Catenulispora sp. GP43: one gene and its partner. The protein of the gene in region 2 interacts with the protein of the main gene of each other region in a pairwise test. Links are inferred from orthologs where the notes say so. Each region holds a gene or a part of one and is shown on either strand. Other genes may lie near its edges.

The links.
Region 1: the proteins of nth (region 2) and aceE interact in binary tests that used the Escherichia coli proteins (3 or more experiments, as listed by UniProt). The link is inferred for Catenulispora sp. GP43 from one-to-one orthologs.

Annotation. Positions count from the first base shown.
Region 1 is NZ_JBGCCT010000044.1:16,452-23,683, forward strand. The notes cover bases 1,724-5,077. They hold aceE (pyruvate dehydrogenase (acetyl-transferring), homodimeric type), read right to left. Parts: upstream 4,699-5,077; coding sequence 1,924-4,698; downstream 1,724-1,923. Other genes in these bases: ABH926_RS49035 (DUF1918 domain-containing protein), read left to right, coding at 4,892-5,077. Outside these bases: ABH926_RS49025 (tetratricopeptide repeat protein), read right to left, coding at 1-1,570; more of ABH926_RS49035, read left to right, coding at 5,078-5,125; ABH926_RS49040 (DUF3052 domain-containing protein), read left to right, coding at 5,161-5,670; ABH926_RS49050 (hypothetical protein), read left to right, coding at 6,374-6,724; ABH926_RS49055 (Tellurium resistance), read left to right, coding at 6,811-7,232. UniProt on the Escherichia coli protein: Component of the pyruvate dehydrogenase (PDH) complex, that catalyzes the overall conversion of pyruvate to acetyl-CoA and CO(2).
Region 2 is NZ_JBGCCT010000003.1:470,275-476,955, forward strand. Bases 1,241-4,043 are described here. They hold nth (endonuclease III), read left to right. Parts: upstream 1,241-2,165; coding sequence 2,166-2,921; downstream 2,922-4,043. Other genes in these bases: ABH926_RS09470 (cell wall-binding repeat-containing protein), read left to right, coding at 1,241-1,285; ABH926_RS09475 (hypothetical protein), read left to right, coding at 1,424-2,008; ABH926_RS09485 (CoA pyrophosphatase), read left to right, coding at 2,936-3,637; ABH926_RS09490 (MarP family serine protease), read left to right, coding at 3,638-4,043. Also shown: ABH926_RS09465 (oxidoreductase), read right to left, coding at 1-439; more of ABH926_RS09470, read left to right, coding at 1,013-1,240; more of ABH926_RS09490, read left to right, coding at 4,044-4,819; ABH926_RS09495 (metal-dependent hydrolase), read left to right, coding at 4,933-5,649; ABH926_RS09500 (alpha/beta fold hydrolase), read right to left, coding at 5,654-6,553; ABH926_RS09505 (GNAT family N-acetyltransferase), read left to right, coding at 6,679-6,681. UniProt on the Escherichia coli protein: DNA repair enzyme that has both DNA N-glycosylase activity and AP-lyase activity. The DNA N-glycosylase activity releases various damaged pyrimidines from DNA by cleaving the N-glycosidic bond, leaving an AP (apurinic/apyrimidinic) site.

The sequences.
Region 1 (7,232 bases), on a different replicon or contig from region 2:
CCGCGCCGAGGTTCTCGCGTTCGGCGTCGTACCAGGCCATCGCCTCCAGCGCCGAGTCGAATGCCGGCGCCGACGGCTCGCCGGGCCGCGGCGGCACGGTCTCCAGCAGACGCCGCTTCTCCACGGCCCGCGAGACGTTCTCGGCCGTGTGCAGGTACCACGACACCAGCCGCGCCAGCGCCTCATCCCGCTCCGCCGCGCTCTCATCGGCCTCGGCGCGCTCCAGCGCGTAGGCGTGCAGCAGGTCGTGGAGCTCGTAGCGGTCCGCGGTGCGCTGCTCGACCAGGTTCTCGTCGACCAGCGCCTCCAGGGCGCCGCGGGCCGCGCCCTCCGAGGTGCCGGCCAGCGCCGCCACCGCGCCGCTGGTGAAGCCGCGGCCGGGATGCAGGCTCAGCAGCCGGAAGGCGCGCGCCGTGGCCGGCGGCAGGTCGCGGTAGGACAAGTCGAAGACCGGACGCAGCTCTCGGCCGCCGGCGCGCACCGCGTCCAGGCCGCTGTCGCGCAGGTACGCCGCCAGCCGCTCCAGGCTCCAGGACGGCCGCGAGCGCAGCCGGGCGGCGGCCAGCGACACCGCCAGCGGCAGCAGCCCGCACAGCCGCACCACCTCGGCGGCGGCCTCCGGCTCGGCGTCCACGCGGGCCCGGCCCACGATCCGCGCCAGCAGCTCCAGCGCGTCGCGCAGCGGGAAGACGCCCAGCCGGAACAGGTGCGCGCCGTCCAGGCCGGCCAGGTTCCGGCGGCTGGTGACCAGCACCAGGCAGCGCGGGTCGGCCGGGATCAGGTCGGCGACCTGCGCCTCGTCGGCGGCGTTGTCCAGGACCAGCAGGGCGTCGCGGCCGGCGATCCGGTCGCGGAACATCGCCGCGCGCTCGTCCCGGTCGGCCGGGATGGCCCGCGCCGGCACCTCCAGCTGGCGCAGGAAGGAGTCCAGGACGTCGGCCGGGTCGGCCGGGGCCGCCTCGGCGTCGAAGCCCCGCAGGTTCACGTAGAGCTGCACGTCGGCGAAGCGCCCGGCCCGGACCAGTTCGTGCGCGGCGCGGATGGCCAGCTGGGTTTTGCCGACGCCGGCCATGCCCTCGATCGCCGAGACGACTACGGTGCGCGGTGCCTGCGCGCCGCCGGCTTGCCCGGCCTGCCCCTGCCCGGCTTGCCCGGCCAGTCCGACCAGGGCGGCCAGCTCGGCCAGTTCCTCCCGCCGGCCCGTGAACGTCGCCAGCTCGGCCGGCAGCTGGCGGAACACCCCGCCGGTCCCCGCGGCCCGCCGGGTCGCGTGCGCCGCCACACAGGCCGCCCGCCACCGCGCCGCCTGCGTCTCGGGCACCCCGAGCGCCTGCACGATCGCCGCGACCAGTTCGTGGTTCAGCCGGCGGCGCGCCGGGTCGAAGACGTCGCTGATGGTGGAGTGAGTGACGTCCTGCGGCGGTTTGAGCAGTGGGCCGACGCGCTTGGCCAGGAGGCGGAAGGGCGGCGAGCCGGCATACGCGCGCAGCGTCCGCAGCCGCTCGATGAAGTCGGCGAGGTCCACGCTGCCGACCGGGTCGGGGGCGGCGGAGATGGTCTGGTCCGTCACACAAACCCTTCCATGACACCGTTCGGCGAGGATCGCCGCAGGTCTACGGCTTGCGGATGAGTGTACGGAGTTGTACGGGATTCTCGCCTCCGAGTATCGCCAATGCTTAATCTCGACGTGCGAGTCGCGCAGCGGATGGTGCGGCGGCACCCCGGCTGCGTGGGGCGGAGCCCGGGAGGCTGTGCGCTGTCAACGGGGGTTGCGACGGCCGACTTCACCGCGTCTTGCGGAACTCGTGGGGGGTTCCGCAAGGCGCGGCTGTGGTTTTCGAGGTTTCCCGCCAGCACGACAGAGCGCCCCGACCGGAAAGATCCGGTCGGGGCGCTCTGTCGTGCTCGTGCCTCAGCGCGTCCTCACGCCTCGCCGCCGGTCGGGCCGGCGCCCGCGGCGCGCACGTCGTGCAGCTGGTACTTGCGGATCGCCTCGGCCGGGGCCTCCCGCTTGACCTCGCCGCGCTTGGCGAGCTGGGCCAGGACGGCGGTCACCACCGACTCGGCGTCGATGTGGAAGAACCGGCGCGCGGCGCCGCGGGTGTCCGCGAAGCCGAAGCCGTCGGCGCCCAGCGAGGTGTACCGCTGCGGCGACGTCGCGTCGCCCGGCACCCACTGCGCGATCTGGTCCGGGACCGCGCGCATCCAGTCCGACACCGCGACGATCGGGCCCTCGGTGGCGCCCAGCGTCTGGGTGACGTAGGGCACGCGCGGCTCCTCCTCGGGGTAGAGCAGCGCGCGCTCGTCGGCGGCCAGTGCGTCGCGGCGCAGCTCGGTCCAGGAGGTGGCCGACCACACGTCCGCGGCCACGCCCCACTCCTCGGCCAGCATCTGCTGCGCCTTCAGCGCCCAGGTGACGCCGACGCCCGAGGCCAGGATCTGCGCCTTGGGCCGGTCGGCCGGGCCCTCCGGGGCGGCCGCGTAGCGGTACAGGCCCTTCAGGATGCCCTCGGTGTCCACGCCGGCCGGCTCAGCGGGCTGCTGGTACGGCTCGTTGTAGACGGTGACGTAGTAGAACACGTCCTCGCCGTGCGGGTGCTCCTCGGAGGACCCGTACATGCGGCGCAGACCGTCCTGCACGATGTGGCTGATCTCGAACGCGAACGCCGGGTCGTAGGCGACCGCCGCCGGGTTCGTGGACGCCAGCAGGTGCGAGTGGCCGTCGGCGTGCTGCAGGCCCTCGCCGGTCAGCGTGGTGCGCCCGGCCGTGGCGCCCAGCACGAAGCCGCGCCCGAGCTGGTCGGCCATCTGCCAGAACTGGTCGCCGGTCCGCTGGAACCCGAACATCGAGTAGAAGATGTAGACCGGGATCGTGGCCTCGCCGTGCGTGGCGTAGGAGCTGCCCGCGGCCACCAGGGACGCCGTCGAGCCGGCCTCGCTGATGCCCTCGTGCAGGATCTGGCCCTGCGTGGACTCCTTGTACGACAGCAGCAGGTCGCGGTCCACGGCGTCGTAGGTCTGGCCGTGCGGCGAGTAGATCTTCGCGGTCGGGAACAGCGAGTCCATGCCGAAGGTGCGGGCCTCGTCCGGGATGATCGGCACGAACCGCGCGCCGATGTTCTTGTCCCGCATCAGGTCCTTCAGCAGCCGGACGAAGGCCATGGTGGTGGCCATCGCCTGCTTGCCGGAGCCCTTCTTCAGCTGCCCGTAGACGTCGTCGCCGGGCAGGATCAGCGGCTTGGTGCGCACCTGGCGGCGCGGCAGGTAGCCGCCGAGCGCGGCGCGGCGCTCCTTCATGTACTGGATCTCGGGGGAGTTCTCGCCCGGGTGGAAGTACGGCGGCAGGTCCGCCTCCAGCTGGGCGTCCGTGATCGGCAGGTGCAGCCGGTCGCGGAAGCTCTTGAGCTCGGCCTTGGTGAGCTTCTTCATCTGGTGCGTGGCGTTGCGCGCCTCGAAGTGCTCGCCCAGCGTCCAGCCCTTGATGGTGTGGGCCAGGATCACGGTCGGCTGGCCGGTGTGCTCCCGGGCCGCCTTGAACGCCGCGTAGACCTTGCGGTAGTCGTGGCCGCCGCGCGACAGGGTGCGCAGCTGGTCGTCGGACATGCCGGAGACCATCTTGCGCAGCCGGGCGTCGTCCCCGAAGAAGTTCTCGCGGATGTAGTCGCCGGTCTCCACCGAGTAGGTCTGGAACTGGCCGTCGGGCGTGGTGTTCATCTTGTTCACCAGCGCGCCGTCGGTGTCCTGGGCCAGCAGCGGGTCCCAGTCGCGGCCCCAGATCACCTTGATGACGTTCCAGCCGGCGCCGCGGAAGGTGGACTCCAACTCCTGGATGATCTTGCCGTTGCCGCGCACCGGGCCGTCCAGGCGCTGCAGGTTGCAGTTGATCACGAAGGTCAGGTTGTCCAGCTCGTCGCGGGCGGCCAGGCCGATCGCGCCGAGCGACTCCGGCTCGTCGGTCTCGCCGTCGCCGAGGAACGCCCAGACATGGCTGCGCGAGGTGTCCGCGATGCCGCGCGAGTACATGTACTTGTTGAACCGCGCCTGGTAGATCGCGCCGATCGGGCCCAGGCCCATCGAGACGGTCGGGAACTCCCAGAAGTCCGGCATCAAGCGCGGGTGCGGGTAGGAGGACAGGCCGTAGGGCGCCTGGGAGGTCTCCTGGCGGAAGCCGTCCAGGTGCTGCTCGGTGAGCCGGCCCTCGAGGAACGCGCGGGCGTAGATGCCCGGCGAGGCGTGGCCCTGGAAGTAGACCTGGTCGCCGGACTCGCCGTGGTCCTTGCCGCGGAAGAAGTGGTTGAAGCCCACTTCGTACAGCGACGCGGCCGAGGCGTAGGTGGCGATGTGGCCGCCGACGCCCAGGCCCGGACGGTTCGCCCGGGACACCATGATGGCGGCGTTCCACCGGATGAACGCACGGATCCGGCGCTCGATGTCCTCATCCCCGGGGAACCACGGCTCCGCCTCCGGCGGGATCGTGTTGATGTAGTCCGTGGAGCGCAGGCCCGGCACGCCGACCTGTTTCGCGCGGGCTTCCTGGAGGAGGCGCAGCATCAGGTACCGCGCACGCTGGCGGCCCTGTTCGTTGACGACCGAGTCCAGGGACTCGATCCACTCCGCTGTCTCGTTCGGATCCACGTCCGGCAGCTGAGTGGGCAGGCCGTCACTGATGATGGGGAATCGCTCTTGTCCGGGTGCCACTGTCGTCCTTCAACCTAGACACAGATCTTGTAGATCTTCTCGGTTACATCGTCCACCATCGTCTAACGCGCATGCCGTGGACGTCACATCTACTCGATGGTAACCGGTATAGACCGGTATAAATGCGTGCCGAGGGGTGGTCTTCGCCGGAGTCCGGGTGGTCTTCGCCGGAGTCCGGGTGTGAACTGAAGACATGCGAGCAACAGTTGGAGACCGGCTTCACGTGCACGCCGCCCACGTCGGCGAGATGGACCGCAGCGGCGAGATCATCGAGGTCCAGGGGGACTCTGGCACCCCTCCCTACCTGGTCCGGTTCGACGACGGGCACCAGGGACTGGTGTTCCCCGGACCCGACGCGGTCGTCGAACACGGCGCCTCCGCGCCCGCCGGCGGCGACACCGCGCCGGACTCGCCGTCCGACGGGTAGTTGCGTCTTGGGCTTCCGGCGTATGGACTAGGGGAATGCAGAACGACATGAAGGAGGACAGTTCCGTGGGCGCGGTCGCGGACACGGTTCAGGCCGCCGCAAACCCGCTGGCGGTGCGCCTGGGCTTCCAGGCCGGCGAAGTGGTGCAGGAACTCGGCTGGGACGAGGACTGCGACGAGGAACTGCGTCAGGCCATCATGGACACGATCGGCGCGGATCTGGTCGACGTGGACTTCGAGGGCGTGGTCGACGCCGTGGTGCTGTGGCACCGTACGGACGACGGCGACCTGGTGGACAACCTGGTCGACGCGCTGACCTCGCTGGCCGACGGCGGCCCGATCTGGCTCCTGACGCCCAAGGCCGGGCGCCCGGGGCACGTGGAGCCCAGCGACATCGGCGAAGCGGCCCCCACGGCCGGACTGTCGGCGACCTCCAGCATCAGCGCCGGCCCGGACTGGTCCGGCACCCGGCTGGTGAGCCCGAAGGCCGGCGGCAAGCTGGCCAAGTCCACGGTCCGGGCCAAGGCCGACAGCACGGAGAACTAGCGGCGATGTCCTCCCCGAACGGGCCGCCTGACGGCGGCCCTTCCATCCATCCCTCGAACAGTCCGGCGCCGGCCGGCCCGGCAGGCGTGCCCCGCCCAGGTTCCGGAGCGGGTTCCGGAGCCGGTTCCGGTTCCGGCCCCGGGGCGGCCTCGCAGGTCCAGGCCGAGCAGCCACCGGTCCCGGCGGTCGGCGATCGGGCGCCGGCCTTCACCCTGACCGACCAGCACGGACAGAGCGTCTCCCTGGAGGATTTCCGGGGGAAGCAGGCCGTGCTGCTGGTCTTCTATCCCTTCGCCTTCTCCCGGGTCTGCGGCTCGGAGCTGCAGGCGATCCACGAGAGCGTCGGCGACTTCCAGAACGAGCACGTCCAGGTGCTCGCGGCGTCGTGCGACGCGCTGTACTCGCTGCGCGCGTACGCCGACGAAGCCGGCTTCGGCTTCCCGCTGCTGGCCGACCACTGGCCGCACGGCGGGGCGGCGCGCGCGTACGGGGTCTTCGACGCCGAGCGCGGTTGCGCCGTCCGAGGGACCTTCCTGATCGACCGAGAGGGTGTGGTGCGCTGGACCGTGGTGAACGGTCTGGCGGACGCGCGCTCACTGGACGATTACCGGGCCGCGCTGGCCGCGGCCGGGGTGTAAGACAACCATCCGGCTCGCCGGCGCACCGCCGCCGGCGACTCACCCGCATAGGAAACCATCACGCCATGCCCTGCCACCGCTGCGGCGCCCGCCAGACCGACCCGGTCCGCGGCGCGTCACCGTGGCGGCGGGGCGTGCGCGCGGGGGAGCAGGTCCTGGTCTGCCCGGACTGCCAGCGCGGCCGCGACTGGACCGCCGACCTGGCGCACTGCGCCGCCTGCGGCTCGCCCCGCCTGGTCCGCGCACTTGGCAACACGCAATGCAAGGACTGCGGAGCCGAGGACCACGTGACCCCCGAGGCCGCCGCGACCCCCGAGAGAGCCGAGGCGGCCACCGAGTCGCGCTCCGGCGTCACCACCTTGTCCGAAGACGTGCACGCGGCCCTGGAGCGGCATTTCGGCCAGAGAACCGACTGAGCGTTCCGGCTTGCCCCCACGGGGTAGCAAACTGTAGTCAGATGGATAGGGATGTCAGACAACTTCATCAGCCAGGGGGTACCGCCATGCGCCTGAACCGGATGATCATCAGGGCGTCCGACGACGGCGAGGGGGGCGGCCGCGTCGAGAAGATGACAGCGGCCAGACCGGTCCAGTCGCTCACCAGCCGCGGCGCCGCCGCGGGCACACTGCGCGTGAACCTCATCTGGGACCAGCTCCCGATGATCCCCACCCCGCGCCCCACCGGAGGCCTCAAACTCTCCTCCCGCCGCCTGGAACCCCCGCCGATCAGCCACGGCCGCCTCGTCGACCTGGACCTGGGCTGCCTGTACGAGTTCACGGCCGGCCAGCGCGGCGTGGTCCAGGCCCTGGGCCACCGCCGAGGCGACTTCGAACGCCCGCCCTACATCCGCCTGGACCAGGACGACCGCAGCGGCAGCGCCATAGGCGAGAACCTGTTCATCAACCTGGACCACGCGGACGAACT
Region 2 (6,681 bases):
CGGACATCCCCGGTACCGCCATGAGTCCGCCCATGGAGGTGACGGCCATCAGGTGCCCGCGCCGGCGGCGGCGCATGGCGGGTAGCGCGGCGCGCAACGTGGCCACCGCCCCGAAGACGTTGACCTCGAACTGCCGCCGCACCTCGGCCAGCGGCGTCTCCTCGAAGGTCCCCTCCAGGCCGTAGCCGGCGTTCGCGATGACCACGTCCAGGGGCCCGACGGCCGTCTCGACCTCGTCGACCGTGCGCGCGACGGCGTTGTCGTCGGTCACGTCCAGGACGCGGCCGTGGGCCCGTCCGGGGGCGAGGGCTTCGAAGGCCCGCGAGTCCTCCTCGGAGCGCACGGTGCCGGCCACGGTGTGCCCGGCATCCAGGGCGGCCTGCGCGAACGCGCGGCCGAGGCCGCTGCTGACTCCGGTGATGAGCCACTTCTGCTGCATCGTTTCTCCCATCGACGAAAAAAAGTCTACATCATGTCGATTTTCGTCATCGCGGTGTCGATTTTCGGCGGGTTCGCAGAAGGGTGAGATGGCCTCGACCGAACGTATGATCACGTCGTCGCACGCTCGCGCTAGCCTCCCTGACATGCGTCGTCTTGGTTATCGTCGGGCTTCGAGACGGTGGCGGCCGATGGATCGCAGCCCGCGCACGTCGCCGTCGTCGGCGGAGGCTGGGACACCAGCCATGTCGCCGACAACCCGGCGGTGTCGCCGGACGGATCACGCATCGTCTTCGAGGATCAGACCGCCAACACCGTGTGGGTCTGCGACCTGGGCGGCCGGAACGCCCACGAACTCGTCGCCCCGGGGACCTCGGACGTCGGTGGCTCTCCCTTGCAGAACCTGACTCCAGTCCGCTCTGGGCGGACAACGGCACAGTGCTGTTCGCTCGCACCACGCACTCGTACGATCCCACGCACAATCCAGTCGTCATCCCGGCGACCACGATCATGTCGGTGAAGCTGGACGGCACCGGGCTGAAGACCTTTCTGAAGACCCCGACCACCGCCGACTATCCCGTCTCCAAGTCGGCCAACGGACTGCTCCTGTACGCGACGATCCACGGGCGTCTGCGGCCACGACCGCTACGCGACGGCCGCCAACCTCGCCGGCGCCTGGAACGAGGACGTACCGACCGCGACCCCCGTCGGCGTCGCCAGCGGAACGGCCTTCGCGGACAGCCTCACCGGCGGCGCGTACATGGCGCTCATGAACGGCCCGCTGTTGCTGACGGCCACATCTTCGGCGGACCCACCGCGATCTCGCCGGTCGTGGAGGCACGGCTGATCACGGACGCGAAGCGCTGAGCGCCGCCCGGCCGTTCCGCGGCCGGGCGTTCAACCCTGGGGTGGAGGCGTGGTTTCCACCCCCGTCCCACCTCAGGGTTGAAGAAACAGCAGGTCGTCGGCTTGCATAGTCGTAGTCATGACGACAACCGACTGGATCATCGACATCGCGCTCGTCCTGATCGTCTTCCGCCAGCTGCGCGAGGAGCGGATCTCCAAGGCCACGTTCATCGTGCCGATCGCGATGATCACCTTCGCGGCGAAGAACTACCTGCACGGCATCCCCACCGCCGGCAACGACCTGGTGCTGATCGCTGTGTTCACCGGTGTCGGCGTCGTGTTCGGCCTGTTCGGCGGCCTGCTCACCCGGATGCGGATGCTGCAGGGCCACGCACACATCAAGGCCACCGCCGGCGCCGCCGCACTGTGGGTCATCAGCATGGGTTTCCGCCTGGGCTTCGCGGTCTGGTCCTCCCACCCCTCCGGCGCCGCACACCTGACCAAGTTCTCGGCCGCCCACGACATCACCAGCGGCCAGGCCTGGGTCACCGCCCTGATCCTGATGGCCTTCAGCGAAGTCATCGTCCGACTGAGCACCATCGGCGCCCGCGCCTGGACCCTGTCCTCGCGCACCACGCAGACACAGATCCGGACCCGGACGGCGCCGCAGAACCAGGGCCAGAACCGGAACCGCGAGTACGTGATGACGGCCGGCCGCCGGTGAGCGAAGGCGCGCGACCAGATTCTCGCCAAGCGAGGCCCGGCACCCAGGTGCCGGGCCTCGGCCGTCGTCCGCCGCGGCCCGCTTCACCCCGCCGCCATCGGGTGACGACCGCGAGTTCACACCCGCCTCTTAGGTTCATCGGCTTACAGTGGAGCCCATGACCCGAGCCGCCGCCGACGTCTCCGACGTGAAGACAGCGAAGCCGGAGACCCACACGGCGCTGGTCAGGCGCGCCCGCAAGATCTACCGCGAGCTCAGCGACGTCTACCCGTACGCCAAGTGCGAGCTGGACTTCGAGGACCCCTACCAGCTCCTCACCGCGGTCATCTTGTCCGCCCAGTCCACCGACGTCGGAGTGAACAAGGTCACGCCCGCGCTGTTCCGGCGCTACCCGACGCCCGCCGACCTGGCCTCCGCCGATCCCGAGGAGCTCGAGGCGCTGATCAAGCCCACCGGGTTCTTCCACAACAAGGCGAAGTCGCTGCTGGGCATGTCGAAGGCGGTGGTCACCGACTACGGCGGGCAGGTGCCGGGCAAGCTCAACGAGCTGGTGAAGCTTCCGGGGGTCGGCCGCAAGACCGCCAATGTCGTGCTCGGCGACGCGTTCGGCGTCCCCGGCATCACGGTCGACACCCATTTCGGGCGCCTGGTGCGCCGCTGGGGGTGGACCGATCTGGAGGACCCGGTCAAGGTCGAGCACGCCATCGGCGAGTTGTTCCCGCGCAAGGACTGGACGCTGCTCTCGCACCGGACCATCTACCACGGCCGGCGGGTCTGCCATGCGAAGAAGCCGGCGTGCGGAGCGTGCCCGATCGCGAAGCTGTGCCCCAGCCGGGGGATCGGGGAGCAGGATCCGGTGAAGGCGGCCGCGCTGCTGAAGTACAAGCCGGGGGAAGGCGGTCTGCCGCTGTGAGCGTTGCGCACGACATGGACATTCCGATAGCCGATCCGCTGCCCGACTGGCTGCTTCCGCTCGCCCGCGCCGCCGAGAACGGGAGCGGGATGGGGCCCCGGTTCCAGCGGCCCGCGGATCTGGCCGGGGAGCCCCGGCGCTCCGCCGTGCTCATCCTGTTCGGTGAGGATCCCGTCGAGGGGCCCGACGTGTTGTTCGTCGAGCGCGCCAAGACGCTGCGGAACCATCCCGGCCAGCCGGCGTTCCCCGGCGGTGCCGTGGACCCCGGGGAGGGGCCGGTGGCGACCGCGCTGCGGGAGGCCAACGAGGAGACCGACCTGGATCCGGACGGGGTCCAGGTCTTCGGGATCCTGCCCGATCAGTACGTCTTCCCCTCGGACTTCCTGGTGACGCCGGTATTGGGCTGGTGGCGCGCCCCGAGCCCGGTGCGGGTGCGCGATCCGCGGGAGGTCGCCTCGGTGCGCCGGATCGCGGTGCGCGAGCTGGTCGACCCGGCCAACCGGATGCTGGTCGGCAACCCTTCGGGGCGGTCGAGCCCGGCCTTCGAGGCGGGCTCGCTGTTGATCTGGGGTTTCACCGCCGCGCTCCTGGACGGGGTGCTCAGGGCGGGCGGATGGGAACAGCCGTGGGACACCGGGCGGGTCGAGCCGCTGCCGCAGGAGGTGCTCGCGCTGGCGTTCCGCAGCCGCGGGGCGCCGGGGGGAGAAGATAAGTAGATGGACATCCTCGACATCCTGCTGCTGCTGGTCGTGGCGGCGTTCGCGGTCTCCGGGTATCGGCAGGGTTTCGTCGTCGGAGTGGTCTCCTTCGCGGGCTTCCTCGGCGGTCTGGCGCTGGGCTTCGTGATCGTCCCGACGTTCCTGGACCGCTCCTCGGCGAGCCTGCTGGCCTCGGTGATAGCGCTGTGCGCGGTGCTGGCGCTGGCGGTGGTCGGGCAGGTGCTCGGCTCGATGCTGGGCGGCAAGCTGCGCGAGGCCATCACCTGGGAGCCGGCCCGGCTGGTGGACGCGGTGAGCGGCGCGGTGGTGTCGGTGGTCGCGGTGCTGATGGTGGCCTGGTTCCTGGGCCTGGCGCTGTTCACGTCCTCGGTGCCGACCATCAGCGACCAGGTGCGCTCCTCCAGCATCCTCAAGGGCATGACCCAGGTGCTGCCGCAGGGCGCCAACCAGTGGTTCAACGGGTTCTCCAACGTCCTGAACCGCAATGGCTTCCCGCAGGTGTTCGCGCCCTTCCAGGCCGAGGACCCGGCGAACGTCCCGGCCCCGGACCAGTCGCTGGTGGGCAGCCCGGTGATCGCCGCCGACCGGGCCTCGATCGTGAAGATCCGCGGCCAGGCCCCCTCCTGCGGCAAGGACATCGAGGGCTCCGGGTTCGTGTACGCGCCCGGCAAGGTGATGACCAACGCGCACGTGGTCGGCGGCACCCGCTCGCTGGTGGTGCGCCAGTCCAACAACCGGCAGTACGCGGCCACCGTGGTGCTGTTCGACCCCAAGCGCGACATCGCGGTGCTGGACGTCCCCGGCCTGAAGGCCCCGCAGCTGAACTTCGACCTGGACGGCAAGGCCAACGACTCCGCGATGGTGGTCGGCTACCCCGAGGACGGCCCGTTCAGCGTCGACCCCGCGCGCATCCGCGAGCAGATCACCGCGACCGGCGCCGACATCTACTCCAACGGCAACGTCCGGCGCCAGGTGTTCGCGCTCTACGCGCAGGTGCAGCAGGGCAACTCCGGCGGCCCGCTGCTGTCCACCGACGGCCGGGTGCTCGGCGTGGTGTTCGCCAAGTCGCTGGAGGACAAGAACACCGGGTACGCGCTGACCGCGCAGGAGGTCTCCTCCGACGCGTCCGCCGGCGCCGCCACCGACGTTCCGGTGAACACGCAGGCCTGCGCGATCTGAGGCGCCGGGCCGGCGACCCGGTTTTTCAGCCCTCTGCCGCACTGACCTCCGTCGTGCCCTCCTGATACGTTCATGCCACTGTCGGCGAAGCACAACCAGGGGGCGGATCGGCCATGCTCGGGCACTCACACGCGACCAGCGGCGGACTGGCCTGGGCGGCGGCCGCCTCGGCGCTGCCGATGAGCGTCCTGGCCTATCCGGCCATGCATGGCTCCACCGCGCACATCCAGGTCAAGGACCTGATCTTCGGGACCTTCATCACGGCCGGAGCGGCGCTGCTGCCGGACATCGACCACCCGAACGGCACCATCGCGCACGCGATCGGGCCGATCACCCACAACCTGTGCAGGGCGATCGAGAAGATCAGCGGCGGGCACCGGCACGCCACGCACTCGTTCGCCTTCGTCGCCGCCGTCACCTACGGCACCTGGGCCGGCGAGAAGTACCTCGGGCGCTACTTCACCCTCGGCCTGGTGTTCTTCATGCTGGCGCTGGCCGCCCGGGCGCTGAACCTGTGCCCGCCGGGAGAAGGGCTTCACGCCTACGGGCCCTGTATCCTGCTGGCCGGCGGCGGCACGGTCCTGATGGACCGCTGGATCGCCAGCGCGCCGAGCTGGCTGCCGTTCGCCATAGGCCTCGGGGCGCTGACCCATCTGGCGGGTGACTGTCTCACCGACCACGGCTGCCGGCTGTTCTGGCCGTTCACGCTGCGCACCGGGATACCGCTGATCCAGCGCACCGGCAACAAGATGGAGACCTGGTTCCTGGCGCCGGCGATGGCCGTGGGGTGCGCGGTGCTGCTCTACATAAAGACTTCTGGGAAGTCGTAGTCGGCTAGCTCTTCAGCCAGTCGATCAGCTCGCCGTTGAAGCGCATCGGCGCCTCCTCCTGCGGGAAGTGGCCGATGCCCTCCAGCAGCCGCCAGCGGTACGCGGCGGTCACGTAGCGGCCCGAGCCGCGCGCGATGTGCGGCAGCAGGGCGTTGTCGAGCTCGCCCTGCAGGTGCAGAACCGGCACCTTGACCTCGGTGCGCATGCGCTGCGCGTACCGCATGCCGTCGGGGCGGACCAGGGACCTGATGAGCCAGCGGTAGTACTCCAGCGAGGAGTGCGCGGCGCCGGGGACGAGCATCGCCTCGCGGTAGCGCTGCGCGACGTCCAGCTCCGGCCAGCCGGTCGCGCCCCATTCCGCGAGCAGCTGCTCGACCAGCATGGCCGCGTCGCGGGTCAGTGCCTTCTCCGGGGCCCACGGCCGCTGGGCGGACCACATGTAGCGGGCCGCCGAGATCTGCCTGGGATCGGTCAGCAGGCCCTGGCGGAGCCGGCGCGGATGGGCCGAACCGGTGACGGCCAGGCGGTTCACCGCGGCCGGGCGGAAGACCGCCGCGGTCCAGCCCAGGAAGGCGCCCCAGTCGTGGCCGACCAGGGTGGCGTTGGACTGGCCGAGGGCGCGGATGACGCCGGTGACGTCCATCGTCAGGGTCAGCGGGTCGTAGCCGCGCGGGGTCTTGTCGCTGCCGCCGTAGCCGCGCAGGTCCATGGCCACCGCGCGGAAACCGGCGTCGGCCACCGCCGGGAGCTGGTGGCGCCAGGACCACCAGAACTCCGGGAAGCCGTGCAGGAACAGCACCAGCGGGCCCTCCCCCATCTCGGCGACGTGGAAGCGGGCGCCGTTCGCGGTGATGTCGCGGTGCGTCCACGGGCCGGCCAGGCGGATCGGATCGGAATCCTGCATGGGATCAGCCTGCCATGGGGAGCAGGCCGAAGGGGGCCGCGTTCACGCTCCGTGAGGCGTCGCGCGACCCGCCGCCGGGTGAATATCTGCTCGCTGTCGGGACGAAGCGGTGTTAGCCATGGACTATG